One region of the Streptomyces sp. NPDC003284 genome, then DNA from elsewhere that is predicted to be linked to it. Evidence: riboswitches for the same ligand, from Rfam matches in the RefSeq annotation. Region 1 holds a riboswitch; each other region holds the start of a gene.

Region 1 (4,798 bases):
ACCCTTGTTCTTCAGGACCTTCTTGAGGGTGTGGTAGACCTCGGCACCCCAGCGCAGGGCCTCGGAGAAGGACTCCGCGCCGATCGGGGCGATCATGAACTCCTGGATGTCCACGTTGGAGTCGGCGTGCGAGCCGCCGTTCAGGATGTTCATCATCGGCACCGGGAGCAGGTGCGCGTTGGGGCCGCCCAGGTAGCGGAAGAGCGGGAGGTCGGACGCCTCGGAGGCGGCGTGCGCGACGGCGAGGGAGACGCCGAGGATGGCGTTGGCGCCGAGCGAGCCCTTGTTGTCGGTCGCGTCCAGGTCGAACATGGCCTGGTCGATCAGGCGCTGCTCGGTGGCGTCGTAGCCGACGAGCTCCGGGCCGATCTGCTCGATGACGGCGAGGACGGCCTTCTCGACGCCCTTGCCCTGGTAACGGTTGGGGTCACCGTCACGCAGCTCGATGGCCTCGAAGGCGCCCGTGGAGGCGCCGGAGGGGACGGCGGCACGACCCGTGCTGCCGTCGTCGAGGCCGACCTCGACCTCGACCGTGGGGTTGCCTCGGGAGTCCAGGATTTCCCGGGCTACGACGACGTCGATGGACGGCACGAGCATCTCCTTCGTGGATGTGACGCTGAAAGTGCGGGGCTTGTGAGCCGAGCGACTAGAGCCTAACCGTCCCGGGCCGCCGACCGGCCGACCGACCGTCCCGTGGACAGAGTGACCGTACACATTGTTTCAGCACGGAACAAAGAAGACGGGAACGGGGGTCCGAACGGAAGGTGAAATGCCCCCGCCCCGGCGCGTACGGGGGAGAACGCGCCGGGGCGGGGAGCCCGTGGGGACGGGGGGGGTGGGGCGGTGGCCGCCGCGCCTTACTTCAGGTGCAGCTGCTGGCCCGGGTAGATGAGGTCGGCGTCGTCGACGATGTCCTTGTTCAGCTGGAAGAGCTTCTCCCAGCCGCCCTGGACGTGGTGGGCGGCGGCGATGGAGCTGAGCGAGTCGCCGGCGGTCACCTTGTACTCGCCGTCGCCCTTCTTCACCTTCTTGCCGGTGGGGGTGGTGACGGTCTTCTTCGGCGCCGGGCGGTCGGCGGAGCGGCCCGCGGCCTGCTGCTCGGTGGAGCGGGTCGTGGTGCTGCTCTTCTTCGACGAGGACGACGAAGAGGAGGACGACGAAGAGGAGGAGGAAGAAGACGACGAGGACGACGAGGAAGAGGAGGACGACGAGGAGCTGCCGCCCGAGTACGCGGCGCCGGACAGGCCCTTGCCGCACACCGGCCAGGCGCCCTTGCCCTGGCCCGCGAGGACCTTCTCGGCAATGGCGATCTGCTGGGACTTGCTGGCCAGGTCGGCGCGCGGGGCGTAGGCGGTGCCACCGAAGGCGGCCCAGGTGGAGTTGGTGAACTGGACGCCGCCGTAGAAGCCGTTGCCGGTGTTGATCGACCAGTTGCCGCCGGACTCGCACTGGGCGACCGCGTCCCACTCGGAGGCGGTGGCGGCGGAGGCGTTGCCGGCCGCCATCAGCGGACCGGCGACGGCGACGCCGGTGACACCGGCGAGTGCGATGGCGCGAGTGGCCTTGGACGGACGACGGTGCTTGCCCTTGCCGGAAAACAGCATGGAAGGATCCCCTCACCGACGCCTGCGAGGTGAGCTGTCGGGTTCGGGCCGGTTGAGTTGCCCGGCCGTGCCTTCCGAGAGGCACGGCTTCACCCCCAGCCGCTCCGGTCAACTGCCCGGCGCGGCACTTACCTTGGGTCCCCCGCTCCTGCCTGCGGCGCTTGACGCGACGACTGTTCCCGTACGGCCGCTGGCAGGATTCGGCGTTGCGGCAGCCGGGGCTCGCGGTGGCGAGCGGTCATGACCGTAGACAGGTGATCCGCCGGATTTCAAAGACGATCAGGGCTTCTGAGACTCATCCCACACTTTCACCGAATAGGACATACAAGGCGAAGTGTGACGTGAACTCCCGCTACTTTTGGGCGTTTTCGGTGGGGACATCCAGGCTCTGACCGGCGACGATGTGGTCCGGGTCGGCCCCGATGGCGCCCTTGTTGGCGTCATAGAGCGTGTGCCACCCGCCGTGCAGGCCGAAGGAGTCGGCGATGGACGTGAGCGAGTCGCCGGTGCGCACGGTGTAGGAGTCGGCGGACGAGGCGTGCGCGCCGCCGCCCCCGGAGGCGTGCCGCCCGCCCGTGGCGTCCGCGGCGCCGCCTGTCGCGCCCTCGTCGGCGCTGCCGCCGCGGTGGCGGCCGCCGGAGCCGAGCGCGCCGGTGTCGACGAGCGCCGAAGAGCCGATGTCCTGGACGTAGTTGTCCGCATCGCCGGAGTTGTCACGATCCTGGTCCCCGGTGCCCGTGGACGAGGTGGCGTCGGGCGTGCCGGTGCCGTGAGAGGTGCCGGACCCGGCCGGACCGCCCGTCTTCGCGGGCGAGGAAGGGCCGTCGGACGGTCCGGTGGTGGCGCCGTGCGACGCGTCGGTCCCGTGCGAGGATCCGGGCGTTTGGGTGGTGTCCGGCGAAGAGCCGGACGAACCGGATGAGTTGTCGGCGTCCTGGGGCGAGTCGGACAGACCGCCCTCGCCGGTACGAGGCTTCCCGGACGCGTCGGAGCCGCCGGAGCCGCCGGAGTCACCGCCCTTGCCCGTGGAGCCGGAGGTTCCGGACGAGGTGGACCCCTTGTCGTCCTTGTCCCCCTTGCCTTCCTTATCTCCCTTGTCGCCCTTGCCGTCCTTGTCCGACGAGGTGGATCCGTCGCCGGACGTCGAGGAGTCGCCGCCCACGCCCGTGTCGACGTCGGCCGTACCGGAACTCTTGGTGAGCCCGGCCAGCAGCCCGCAGGTGTGCCAGGTGCCGGGCCCCTTGTCGGCGAGGATCTTCTCGGCCACGGCTATCTGCTGGGAGCGGCTGGCCTGGTCGGCGCTGGCCGCGTAGGAGAGGCCGCCGTACGCCTCCCAGTCGTCCTGGGTGAGCATCAGGCCGCCGTAGTAGCCGTGGCCGTTGTCGGCGCTCCAGGAGCCGCCGGTCTCGCACTGCGCCACCTTGTCCCAGGTGGTGCCGTCGGCGGCGCTGGCGCCGGACGCGGCGACCAGCGGGATGGCGATGGCCGAGCCGGTCACTCCGGCGGCGACGAGGAGGGCCGGAGCCTGGCGGGGGCGACGGTGACGACCGTTCCCGGAGAGCATCTGGAGACCTTTCGCACGACGGCAGTGACGGCGCGGCGGCGGGACGGGAGGGCCCCGGCGTCACGCTGATGGGTGAAAGTATCGGGTGACGATCACTTGTCACAAGTTCATGCCGCGCAGATCACATGAACATCACATAGTTGAACACGCGTCATGTTCACCGCCGTCAGCGCCCGGGAACGGGGCCGTTCCCGGTGGTCGTCCCGGGGGCGGGGGCCGGGGCGGCGGCGGGGGCAGGGGCGGGAACCGGGACGGGGGTGAAGCCGACCGGGAGAGTCCGCAGTCCGCGCATGATGAGCCCGCCGCGCCAGCGCAGTTCGGCCGGTTCCGCGTCGAGACGCAGGTCCGGCAGCCGGGTCAGCAGGGTGGCCAGCGCGGTCTGCCCCTCCAGGCGGGCGAGCGGGGCGCCCAGGCAGTAGTGGATGCCGTGCCCGTACCCCAGGTGCTGGTTGTCGCCGCGGGCGAGGTCGAGCGTGTCGGGGTGGGAGAACCGCTCCGGGTCGCGGTCGGCGGCGGCCAGCACCACCAGCACCGGATCGCCCGCGGCGATGTCCTGTCCGCCGAGCGTGAGCGCCCGGGTGGCGAACCGCCAGGTGGCCAGCTCCACCGGCCCGTCGTAGCGCAGCAGCTCCTCGACGCCGGTCTCCAGCAGTCCGCTCTCCCCCGCGGCCAGCGACTCCTGGAGCCGCGCCCGCTGACCGGGGTGGGTGAGCAGGGCGTACATGCCGTTGCCGATGAGGTTGACGGTCGTCTCGAAACCGGCGAAGAGAAGGATGAACGCCATCGCGGCGGCCTCGTTCTCCGTGAGGTGCTCGCCGTGGTCGGAGGCGCGGATGAGCCCGGAGATGAGGTCCTCGCCCGGCTCCGGTTCGGCGGGCAGGGCGGCCCGCTTGCGGTGGATCAGCTCGGCCAGATAGCCGCGCATCTTCTTCACCGACCGGGCCACTCCGCCCCGGGGGCCCTTGCCGTGACGGATCATCATGCCCGCCCAGTCCCGGAAGTCGTCCTGGTCCTCGCGCGGGACGCCGAGCAGGTCGCAGATGGCGTAGATGGGCAGCGGGAACGCGAACTCGTGGATGAGGTCTGCGGTGCCGCGCCCGGCGAAGGACGCGATGAGGCCGTCCGCCAGCTCCTGCACGCGCGGCGCGAACTCGGCGACCCTGCGGGGGGTGAACGCCTTGCTGACCAGACGTCGCAGCCGGGTGTGGTCCGGCGGGTCGATGTTGAGCAGATGCGTCATCAGCTCGGCCTTGCGCTCGCCGGGGATGCCGGTCTTGCCCTTGGCGTGCGCGGGCTCGTCGTGGTGGGCCGGGTTCTTGGAGAGCCGGGGGTCGGCCAGGGCCTGCCGGGCGTCGGCGTACCGGGTGACCAGCCATGCCTCCACTCCGCTGGGCAGCCGGGTGCGGTGCACGGGGGCGTGCTCCCGCAGCCAGGCGTACGCCGGGTACGGATCGCTCGCGAACTCCCAGGTGAACAGGGGCGGCGGGAGATCGGACGGAGTGGAGGAGGCGGCGGGCGGCTGGTCGTGCATGGGCCGACAGTAGCCGCCGGGGGCGGGTGGGGTGGAGACGCGTGAGGTGGAGACGGGTGAGGTGGAGACGGGTGAGGTGGAGACGGGGAGGCCCGGGGC
Region 2 (4,798 bases), on a different contig from region 1:
GCCGACACGGAGGTGGCGAAGGACTTGCCGAGGAACGGGCCGAGCGGGACGTACTCCCACGCCTGCACGTCCCGCGCCGACCAGTCGTTGAGCAGGCACAGCCCGAACACGTGCTCGCGGAAGTCCGCCAGCGCCACCGGCTGCCCGGCCCGCGAGGGCACCCCGACCACGAAGCCGACCTCGGCCTCGATGTCCAGCCGGACCGACGGGCCGAACACGGGCGCGGGGTCGGCGGGGCCCTTGCGCTGTCCCGAGGGGCGTACGACGTCCGTGCCCGAGACGACGACCGTCCCCGAGCGGCCGTGGTAACCGATCGGCAGGTGCTTCCAGTTGGGGGTGAGGGAGTCCTCGGCGTCCGGGCGGAAGATCTGCCCGACGTTGCGCGCGTGGTTCTCGGACGCGTAGAAGTCGACGTAGTCCGCGACCTCGAAGGGCAGGTGCAGGGTCACCGAGGAGAGCGGGTGCAGGAAGGGGGCCACGGTCTCCTGGTGCGCGGGCACCGTCACCCACGCCGTCAGCGCGCGCCGCACGTCCGACCAGGCGGTGCGGCCCGCGGCGAGCAGCGGGTTCAGGGTCGGCCGCGCGAGCAGGGCGGCGTACGGGGAGCCGAGTGCCAGCGCCGCCGCACCCGCGTCGAGGACGTGGTCGCCGAGCCGGACGCCCACGGTCCGCTCCTGCGATCCGGCGCGCGAGAAGACACCGTAGGGAAGGTTGTGCGGACCGAAGGGGTCGCCCTCGGGGACCTCGAAGGGGGGCATCGGGTACTGCCTCTCTTTCGTGTGCCGGTGTTCCATGGGGGACATGGGTGTCTGGCCACACGTTCATGTGGTCGCGCCACACGTTACGGGGGAGGCCGCTGTCTTGGGCAGGGTCCGAGGAGTCTCCCGACGACACGGCGGAGGGACGTCGTCCGGTTTCCGCCCGTCACCCGCCTGGCGGATCCGTATTCTCTGATCATGCCCGCATCCGCTGCCCCCGCGTACGCCCTCATCGCCACCGACCTGGACGGCACGCTGCTGCGCGGCGACGACTCCGTGTCCGGGCGGACCCGCGCCGCGCTCGGCCGGGCGGCGGCGGCCGGTGCCCGGCACCTCGTCGTCACCGGACGGCCGGCGCCGCGGGTCCGCCCGCTGCTGAGGTCCCTCGGCGGCACCGGGCTCGCGGTGTGCGGCCAGGGCGCCCAGCTCTACGACGCCGGGGCCGACCGCATGCTGTGGTCGGTCACGCTCGACCGGGAGACGGCCGAGACCGCGCTCGGCAAGATCGAGGCGGAGGTGGGTGAGGTGTACGCGGCGGTCGACCAGGACGGCGTGGACGGCCGCACGCTCATCGAGCCGGGGTACCGCATGCCGCACCCGACGCTGCCCGCCGAGCGGGTCGGGCGGCGCGAGGAACTGTGGCGCGCGCCCATCAGCAAGGTGCTGCTGCGCCACCCCCGGCTGTCCGACGACGAGCTGGCGGCGGCGGCCCGCGGCGCGGTCGGCCCGCTCGCCTCGGTGACCATGTCGGGCCCGGGGACCGTCGAGCTCCAGCCCTGCGGCATCACCAAGGCGACCGGTCTCGCGCTGGCCGCGGCGCGGCTGGGACTCGGCCCCGGGGACGCCCTCGCCTTCGGCGACATGCCGAACGACATCCCCATGTTCCGGTGGGCGGCCCGGGGGGTGGCGATGGCGGGTGCCCACCCGGAGCTGAAGGCGGTCGCCGACGAGGTCACCACGTCGAACGAGGACGACGGCGTCGCCGTCGTCCTCGATCGTCTGTTCGTCTGAGCCCGCCGCGTGCCGGCCGGCACGCGGCTGCCCGTCAGTACGCGCTGTTGACGTTGTCGATGGAGCCGTAGCGCGCGGCGGCGTAGTTGCAGGCGGCCGTGATGTTGGCGACCGGGTCGTAGATGTCGAACGACGTGCCGGCCACGTGGTAGGCGTTGAAGGTCGGCTGGATGACCTGGAGCAGGCCCTTGGAGGGGATGCCCGCGGCGGCGTTGGAGTCCCAGTTGTTGATGGCCAGCGGGTTGCCGGAGGACTCGCGCATCACATTGCGGTGGATGCCGTTGTACGTGCCGGGAATGCCCTTCTGGGCCATGACCGCGAGCGACTCGCGGATCCATCCGTCCAGGGTGTTCGGGTAGGCGACCGTGCTCGCCGTGGTGGCGGTGGCGGCGGTCGGGGTGGCCGCGGAGGCGCCGGACGCCCCGATCAGCGGCAGGGCGAGGATCGCGGCACCGGTGCCGGAGACGGCGAGGGTGCGGACGAGACGAGCGGCGCGGGAGCGGCTGGGACGACGTGCAGACATGGGGATTTCCTCTCCGTCGCCTGCGAGGTGAGCTGTCGGGTTCGGGCGGGGAGGTGCCCGGCCGGCTCCGGAGAGCACGGCTTCACCCCGAGCCGTTCCGGCGCGGCGTACGACGTAGGACGTACGGCGCTCCGGCCCGGCGACTTACCTGGGTCCCCCGCTCCTGCCATGAGCTGTCGGTGGGTGGTCATCGAGCGCTGGCAGGATTCGGCGTCCGCTCGACTGGCCCGGAACGTATGCGAGAGCACATGTCCCGAACAAGTACCTGATGCATACATCGTCCTAGTTGACCTTGATCCAGGGCATTTTGGCCGCTTGATCCTTTGCGATTGCCAAGGGTCAACTCGCTTGCGGGGGACGGGGAGCGGGGGGTCGGCGGGCCGTGGCGGGGGGTGGAGGTGCGCGTGATGCAGCTCACGGAATAATCCGGCCAGGAGCATTTGCCCCCAAGGGGAATTGAAATACTAATAAGGGTAAATCGGACTCGTAGGGCTGGAAGTGACGGGCATCACGGTCGGTGAGGCCCTGGCCCTGTTCGTACGTACGTGGGCACGGGCGGCGTGTAGGAGGAGAGTGGGCGCGGTGGGGGGAGTGAGGGAGGAGGCTGGAGGAGGGGGAAGTGGGGGAGGGGGAAGGTGGAAGGGGGGCGGGGGTGGCGAGGGAGAGGCAGGGAAGAGCAAGTCGATAAATATCTGTTCATACGTGGTGATCGAAAACATATCGGTCGTGATCCGATACCACCTGGCCTGTATCGGTGGGCGCTATCGGTGATCGAAACGTGACCGGATACGCTGACTTGAGTGATGGCAGCGACCTATCGACAAACCGTGTAAGCGCCAGCAGACACCAGCAGACAGGAGACCCCTCGTGACCGTCGTCGGGCCGTTCGGGCTGAGCGTGCGGGACCAGGCTCTCGAAGCCGATGTCCAGGCCGGATTGGCGGCTGTCGAGGAAGGGCTGCTCGAAGCCACCAAGAGCGAGGTCCCGTTCATCACGGAGGCCGCCCAGCACCTCGTCAAGGCGGGCGGCAAGCGGTTCCGGCCGCTGGTCGTGATGCTCGCGGCCCAGTTCGGCGACCCCGACGCGCCGGGAATCGTGCCCTCGGCCGTGGTCGTGGAGCTGACCCACCTGGCCACGCTCTACCACGACGACGTGATGGACGAGGCCGCCGTGCGGCGCGGGGTGGCCAGCGCCAACACCCGCTGGAACAACGCGGTCGCGGTCCTCACCGGCGACTTCCTCTTCGCCCGCGCCTCCCAGATCCTCGCGGACCTCGGCCCGGAGGCCGTCCGGGTCCAGGCGCTCGCGTTCGAACGGCTCGTCACCGGGCAGATCCTGGAGACCGCCGGACCGCAGGACGGCCGGGACCCGGTCGACCACTACCTGGACGTGCTGGGCGGCAAGACCGGTTCGCTGGTGGCTGTCTCGTGCCGGTTCGGCGCGATGATGTCCGGCGCCGACGAGAGGGTCGTGGACGTGCTGACGCAGTACGGGGAGCGGCTCGGCGTCGCCTTCCAGCTCGCGGACGACGTGCTCGACATCGCCTCCGACTCCCGGGAGTCCGGCAAGACCCCCGGCACCGACCTGCGCGAGGGCGTCGCCACGCTGCCGGTGCTGCGGCTGCGCGAGCGCGCCGCCCGGCTCGGGCTCGCCGAGGACATCGCGCTGTGCGAACTGCTCGACTCCGACCTGAGCGACGACGCCCGGCACGCCGAGGCGCTGACCGCGCTGCGCGCCCATCCCGCGCTCGAACAGGCCCGGCGGGACAGCGTCCGCTACGCCGAGGAGGCGCGGGCCGCGCTGGCCCCGCTGAAGGAGTGCGGCGCCAAGGTGGCCCTGCTCCAGCTGTGCGACGCGGTGGTCCACCGGGTCGGCTAGTGCACCGGGTCGGCTGGTGCACCGGGTCGGCTGGTGCACCGGGTCGGCTGGTACGCCGGGTCGGCTGGTACGCCGGGTCGGCCAGGCCCGCCTACCCGGATCCGGCCCCGGCCCCGGTCGGCCGGGGCCCGACGTGCCTCTTCCCGCCGGTTCTCTCCACCCCCCGGTCCCGCCTCTCCACCCGGCCGGACCTGGTCCCGGCGGGGGTTCCGGCCGGCTTCTCCACCCCGACCCCTACGGGGTGGTGGAGAAGCCGCCCTCGTGTGTCATACCGCAGGCGTACACGGAGTTGGCTCCGCGGTCTGACGCTTCGTCGCGGCCGATTTGGTCAGATGGAAGCACGGACCACACCACTCCTCACCGATTCGGGTGAGAATGGCGGCTTGGGGTGGGAGCAGTGCACACGGGCAGCCGCCGCCGACGACGGAGGTAAGGCACACATGGCACCGTACGAATCCGACGACACCAGGGACACCCCGGAGGCCGGCGACCGCGCCTCGGCGCGCCGCAAGGCCGCCCGCTACGGCGTCCCGGTCGCGGTGGTGGGGGTGGCGGCGGCGACCATCGGGCTCGTCCCGGCACTCGCCGACTCCGGTGACCCCGACCTGCCGAAGATCACCGCACAGCA
Region 3 (4,798 bases), on a different contig from region 1:
CGGCCAGCAGGTCGTCGCCGTCGAGGTGCTCCTCGACGCGCCCCTGGACGCCGAGCCGGCCGGTCTGGACGGCGTCGCCACGATCATGGCGCGGGCCTTCTCCGAGGGCACCGACAAGCACTCCGCCGAGGACTTCGCCGCCGAGCTGGAGCGCGCGGGCGCCACCCTGGACGCGCACGCCGACCACCCCGGCGTACGGCTCAGCCTGGAGGTCCCGGCCTCCCGGCTGGCCAAGGGGCTCGCGCTGCTCTCCGACGCGCTGCGGGCGCCCGCGTTCGCCGGGTCCGAGGTCGAGCGGCTGGTGCGCAACCGGCTCGACGAGATCCCGCACGAGCTGGCCAACCCCTCCCGCCGCGCTGCCAAGGAGCTGTCCCGGCAGCTGTTCCCGGCCACCGCCCGCATGTCGCGCCCGCGCCAGGGCACCGAGGAGACCGTCGCCGCCGTCGACGCCGCCGCCGTCCGCGCCTTCTACGACCGGCACGTGCGCCCCGCCACGGCCACCGCGGTCGTCGTCGGCGACCTCACCGGCATCGACCTCGACGAGCTGCTCGGCGAGACCCTGGGCGCCTGGACCGGTTCGCCGGCCGAGCCGCGTCCGGTGCCGCCGGTCACCGCCGACGACACCGGCCGCGTGGTGATCGTGGACCGCCCCGGCGCCGTCCAGACCCAGCTGCTCATCGGCCGGATCGGACCCGACCGGCACGACCGCGTGTGGCCCGCCCAGGTGCTCGGCACCTACTGCCTGGGCGGCACCCTGACCTCCCGTCTGGACCGCGTCCTGCGCGAGGAGAAGGGCTACACCTACGGCGTGCGGTCCTTCGGCCAGGTGCTGCGCTCGGCGCCCGACGGCACCGGCGCGGCCATGCTCGCCATCAGCGGCTCGGTCGACACGCCGAACACCGGACCGGCCCTGGACGACCTCTTCACGGTGCTGCGCAAGCTCGCCGCCGAGGGGCTCACCGAGGCCGAGCGGGACGTGGCCGTGCAGAACCTGGTGGGGGTGGCGCCGCTCAAGTACGAGACGGCCGCCGCCGTGGCGAGCACACTCGCCGACCAGGTCGAGCAGCACCTGCCCGACGACTACCAGGCGACGCTCTATCAGCAGCTCGCGCAGACCGGCACGGTGGAGGCGACCGCCGCGGTCGTCAGCGCCTTCCCGGTGGACCGCCTGGTGACGGTGCTCGTCGGGGACGCGGCGCAGATCAAGGAGCCGGTCGAGGCGCTCGGCGTCGGCCCGGTGACCGTGGTCGCCGCCGAGTAGGACGCACCGCGCGGCACGCGCGCGCGTGGGGCCCCGGTGACCGGAGCGTCACCGGGGCCCCGGCATGTCCGTATTGGGCAGGAGGCGCCCTGTCTGCCCTGTGGCGTGCGCTACAAAAACCCGGATCCGTTTGGGCGCGGAACACGGCCCCGTCTAGCGTCGGTCCGGCTGTTCGTCGGGCAGTGCGCCGCAGCCGCGGCACCGGACAGTCATCGCCGAGTCCCCGTACGGCGCGAGCCAGGGGAGCCGGGGACCCACTCAGTCCCTGGGGTGAATCGGGCACCGTGCGCCGCGCACGGCACCCGTAGGAGACCTTCCTGCTCCGAACCCGTCAGCTAACCCGGTAGGCGAGAGGGAAGGAAAGGACCAGCCACCACATGGCGTTCACGCGCGCCACCGGGAAGCACCGCCGTCCCGGCCGGGTGCAGCGCACCACCGCCCGCGCGGCGGGTGTCGCTGCCCTCACCACCACCGGCGTCATCGGCACCCTCGCCGCCTCCCCGGCCCTCGCCGCCGAGACCCCCGCCCCCGCGGACACCGGCCTCACCCCGGTCATCAGCCTCGGCGACACCGTCGCCGAGCGGGTCGACGCGCAGGCCGCCGCCCAGTGGGAGGCCGCCCAGCAGAAGCAGGCCGAGCAGGCCGCGCGCAAGCTGGCCGCCGAGCGCGCCGAGCAGGCGCGCGAGGCCAAGGAGCGGGCCGACCGCGAGGCCGAGCGCAAGCGCCTCAACACCTTCGTGCCGCCCATCGCCGGCTCCTACGTCTCCACCGGCTACAAGACCGGCGGCTCGCTGTGGTCCTCCGGCTCGCACACCGGCATCGACTTCCACGCCGCGACCGGCACCCCCGTCCACGCGGTCGGCGTCGGCACGGTGGTGGAGACCGGCTGGGGCGGGGCGTACGGCAACCAGGTCGTCATCAGGATGGCCGACGGCATGTACACCCAGTACGGCCATCTGTCGTCCATCGGGGTCACGGTGGGCCAGCAGGTCGCCGCGGGCCAGCAGATCGCGGTGTCGGGCTCCACGGGCAACGTCACCGGTCCGCATCTGCACTTCGAGGCGCGCACCGGCGCGGAGTACGGCTCGGACGTCGACCCGATCGCCTACCTCCGCACGCACGGCGTGCAGGTCTGAATTCCGGCTCCGGGCACGCTCCGTATTCTTCTCCGCCGCACTGCATCCCGGCTGTCCAAAAAATATCCCTGGATTCCGTCACGCCGTCGGAAATTCCCGCGCATTGTTCTAGAGTCGTCGGAATGCGCGTCCGCGGCGTGTCCGCCACGGGCGCGCCACGGCCATGGACACGGCCACGGTCACGGGACGGGATACGGAGGTCGGACATGCGTGTTCCGGCGCACTCGGTGTGCACGGCGATCCGGGACGACATCGTCGCCGGGGTGCACGAGCGCGGCAGCCGGCTCACCGAGGAGGTCCTGGCCCGCCGCTACGGCGTCTCGCGCGTCCCGGTGCGCGAGGCCCTGCGCACCCTGGAGGCCGAGGGCTTCGTGGTGACCCGGCGGCACGCGGGCGCGTGCGTGGCCGAGCCGACCGAGCAGGAGGGCGCCGACCTGCTGGAGATGCGTCTGCTGCTGGAGCCGCTGGGCGCCGAGCGGGCCGCCCAGCGGCGCACCGAGGGCCATCTGAAGGTGCTGCGCGGCCTGGTCAGGCTCGGTCAGGAGCGGGCCGCGGGCGGGGGCGGCGAGGAGCTGCGGTCCCTGGCCGCCTGGTTCCACGAGACCCTGGCCCAGTCCTGCGGCAGCCCCGCGCTGACCGCCGCCCTGGCCCAGCTGCGGCACAAGATCACCTGGATGTACGGGGCGCCGGACCCCGCCGACCCGGCCGAGACCTGGGCCGGACACGGGGCGATCGTCGACGCGGTGGCACGCGGCGACGCCGCCCGCGCCCGCGCCCTGACCGCCCTGCACACCGAGCGGATGACCGCCGCGCAGCGGGCGAGCGCCCGGAAACATCCCGTCAACACATCGAGCACACGGAATTAACACGCGTGCCGTAGAAAAGAACCGGCAGGAATCGGCAGGGACCGGCAGGGGCCGGGAAGGAATGTGCTGCCGATATCCGCGCCCTATTTCCGTTTCCCGCGCGGGGAATTCACGCGGACACACGAAAACCGCGCCGCCCCGCAGGGGGAGACGCGGTTCCCGGACGCGCTGTGTGTTCCCTCCGGCCGCTCAGACGGTCTCGGGGAGCTCTTCCAGGCCCTCGGCGACCAGCTTGGCCAGCCGCTCCAGGGCGGCCTCCGCGCCCTCGGCGTCGGAGGCGAGGACGACCTCCTCGCCACCCTGCGCGCCCAGGCCGAGCACGGCCAGCATGGAGGCCGCGTTGACGGGGTTGCCGTCGGCCTTGGCGATCGTCACGGGGACCCCTGCGGCCGTGGCGGCCCGGACGAAGATGGAAGCGGGGCGGGCGTGGAGACCCTCGGCCCAGCCGACGTTGACGCGGCGCTCAGCCATGTGATGCTGCCCTTCAGGTGTAGCAGGTTGTCTAGACCAGTTTCCCATACGTGCGGCACCGTGTGGGTACGCCACACACCGCCTCGCGCCGCCGCCCGGGGCGAGCCGTACGCTGGGCCCCATGCAGACCTCGTCGGACCGGCATGCGTACCCCGCCCACTGGGAGGCCGACGTGGTGCTGCGCGACGGGGGCACGGCACGGATCCGGCCCATCACCGCCGAGGACGCCGACCGGCTGGTCAGCTTCTACGAGCAGGTGTCGGACGAGTCCAAGTACTACCGCTTCTTCGCGCCCTACCCGCGCCTGTCCGCCAAGGACGTCCACCGCTTCACGCACCATGACTTCGTGGACCGGGTGGGGCTCGCGGCCACCGTCGGCGGCGAGTTCATCGCCACCGTACGCTACGACCGCATCGGCCCCGCCGGAGCGCCCGGCCCGGCGCCCGCCGACGAGGCCGAGGTCGCCTTCCTGGTGCAGGACGCCCACCAGGGCCGCGGGGTCGCCTCCGCCCTGCTGGAGCACATCGCGGCCGTCGCCCGCGAGCGCGGCATCCGCCGCTTCTCCGCCGAGGTGCTGCCCGCGAACACCAAGATGATCAAGGTGTTCACCGACGCCGGGTACACCCAGAAGCGCAGCTTCGAGGACGGTGTCGTCCGACTGGAGTTCGACATCGAGCCGACGGACCGCTCGCTGGCCGTGCAGCGCGCGCGGGAGCAGCGCGCGGAGGGGCGCTCGGTGCGGCGGCTGCTGCTGCCCGGCTCGGTCGCCGTGATCGGCGTCGGCCGCGGCCCCGGGAGCGTGGGCCGCGGCATCCTCGGCCATCTGCGCGAGGCCGGGTTCACCGGCCCGCTGTACGCCGTCAACCGCGCCTTCGAGCGGGAGCGCGCGGAGATCGACGGGGTGCCCGCCCACCGCTCGGTGCGGGACATCGCCCGGCCGGTCGACCTCGCCGTGGTCGCCGTCCCGGCCGAGCGGGTCCCCGAGGCGGTCGCCGAGTGCGGCGAGCACGGGGTGCAGGGGCTCGTCGTGATCTCCGCCGGGTACGCGGAGAGCGGGCCCGAGG

Evidence for each region. A riboswitch is a leader RNA that binds a small molecule or an ion and turns the genes downstream of it on or off. The one in region 1 is predicted to bind cyclic di-AMP.
Region 2: it holds a riboswitch for cyclic di-AMP, as region 1 does, so the genes downstream of both, ACWDYF_RS30605 (transglycosylase SLT domain-containing protein) here and ACWDYF_RS12765 (LysM peptidoglycan-binding domain-containing protein) in region 1, are expected to answer to the same signal.
Region 3: it holds a riboswitch for cyclic di-AMP, as region 1 does, so the genes downstream of both, ACWDYF_RS17580 (M23 family metallopeptidase) here and ACWDYF_RS12765 (LysM peptidoglycan-binding domain-containing protein) in region 1, are expected to answer to the same signal.

The regions. Positions count from the first base shown of each region.
Region 1 is NZ_JBSFSI010000005.1:83,923-88,720, forward strand. Features, by position in the region: gene eno (phosphopyruvate hydratase) at 1-591, opposite strand, end outside; gene ACWDYF_RS12765 (LysM peptidoglycan-binding domain-containing protein) at 858-1,604, opposite strand; cyclic di-AMP (ydaO/yuaA leader) riboswitch at 1,609-1,774, opposite strand; gene ACWDYF_RS12770 (transglycosylase family protein) at 1,957-3,168, opposite strand; gene ACWDYF_RS12775 (cytochrome P450 family protein) at 3,335-4,699, opposite strand.
Region 2 is NZ_JBSFSI010000019.1:118,113-122,910, forward strand. Features, by position in the region: gene fahA (fumarylacetoacetase) at 1-758, opposite strand, end outside; gene ACWDYF_RS30600 (HAD-IIB family hydrolase) at 957-1,769, shown strand; gene ACWDYF_RS30605 (transglycosylase SLT domain-containing protein) at 1,804-2,292, opposite strand; cyclic di-AMP (ydaO/yuaA leader) riboswitch at 2,295-2,484, opposite strand; gene ACWDYF_RS30610 (polyprenyl synthetase family protein) at 3,160-4,170, shown strand; gene ACWDYF_RS30615 (LolA family protein) at 4,611-4,798, shown strand, end outside.
Region 3 is NZ_JBSFSI010000007.1:194,048-198,845, reverse strand. Features, by position in the region: gene ACWDYF_RS17585 (M16 family metallopeptidase) at 1-1,261, shown strand, start outside; cyclic di-AMP (ydaO/yuaA leader) riboswitch at 1,465-1,626, shown strand; gene ACWDYF_RS17580 (M23 family metallopeptidase) at 1,639-2,397, shown strand; gene ACWDYF_RS17575 (GntR family transcriptional regulator) at 2,604-3,263, shown strand; gene ACWDYF_RS17570 (HPr family phosphocarrier protein) at 3,453-3,734, opposite strand; gene ACWDYF_RS17565 (bifunctional acetate--CoA ligase family protein/GNAT family N-acetyltransferase) at 3,856-4,798, shown strand, end outside.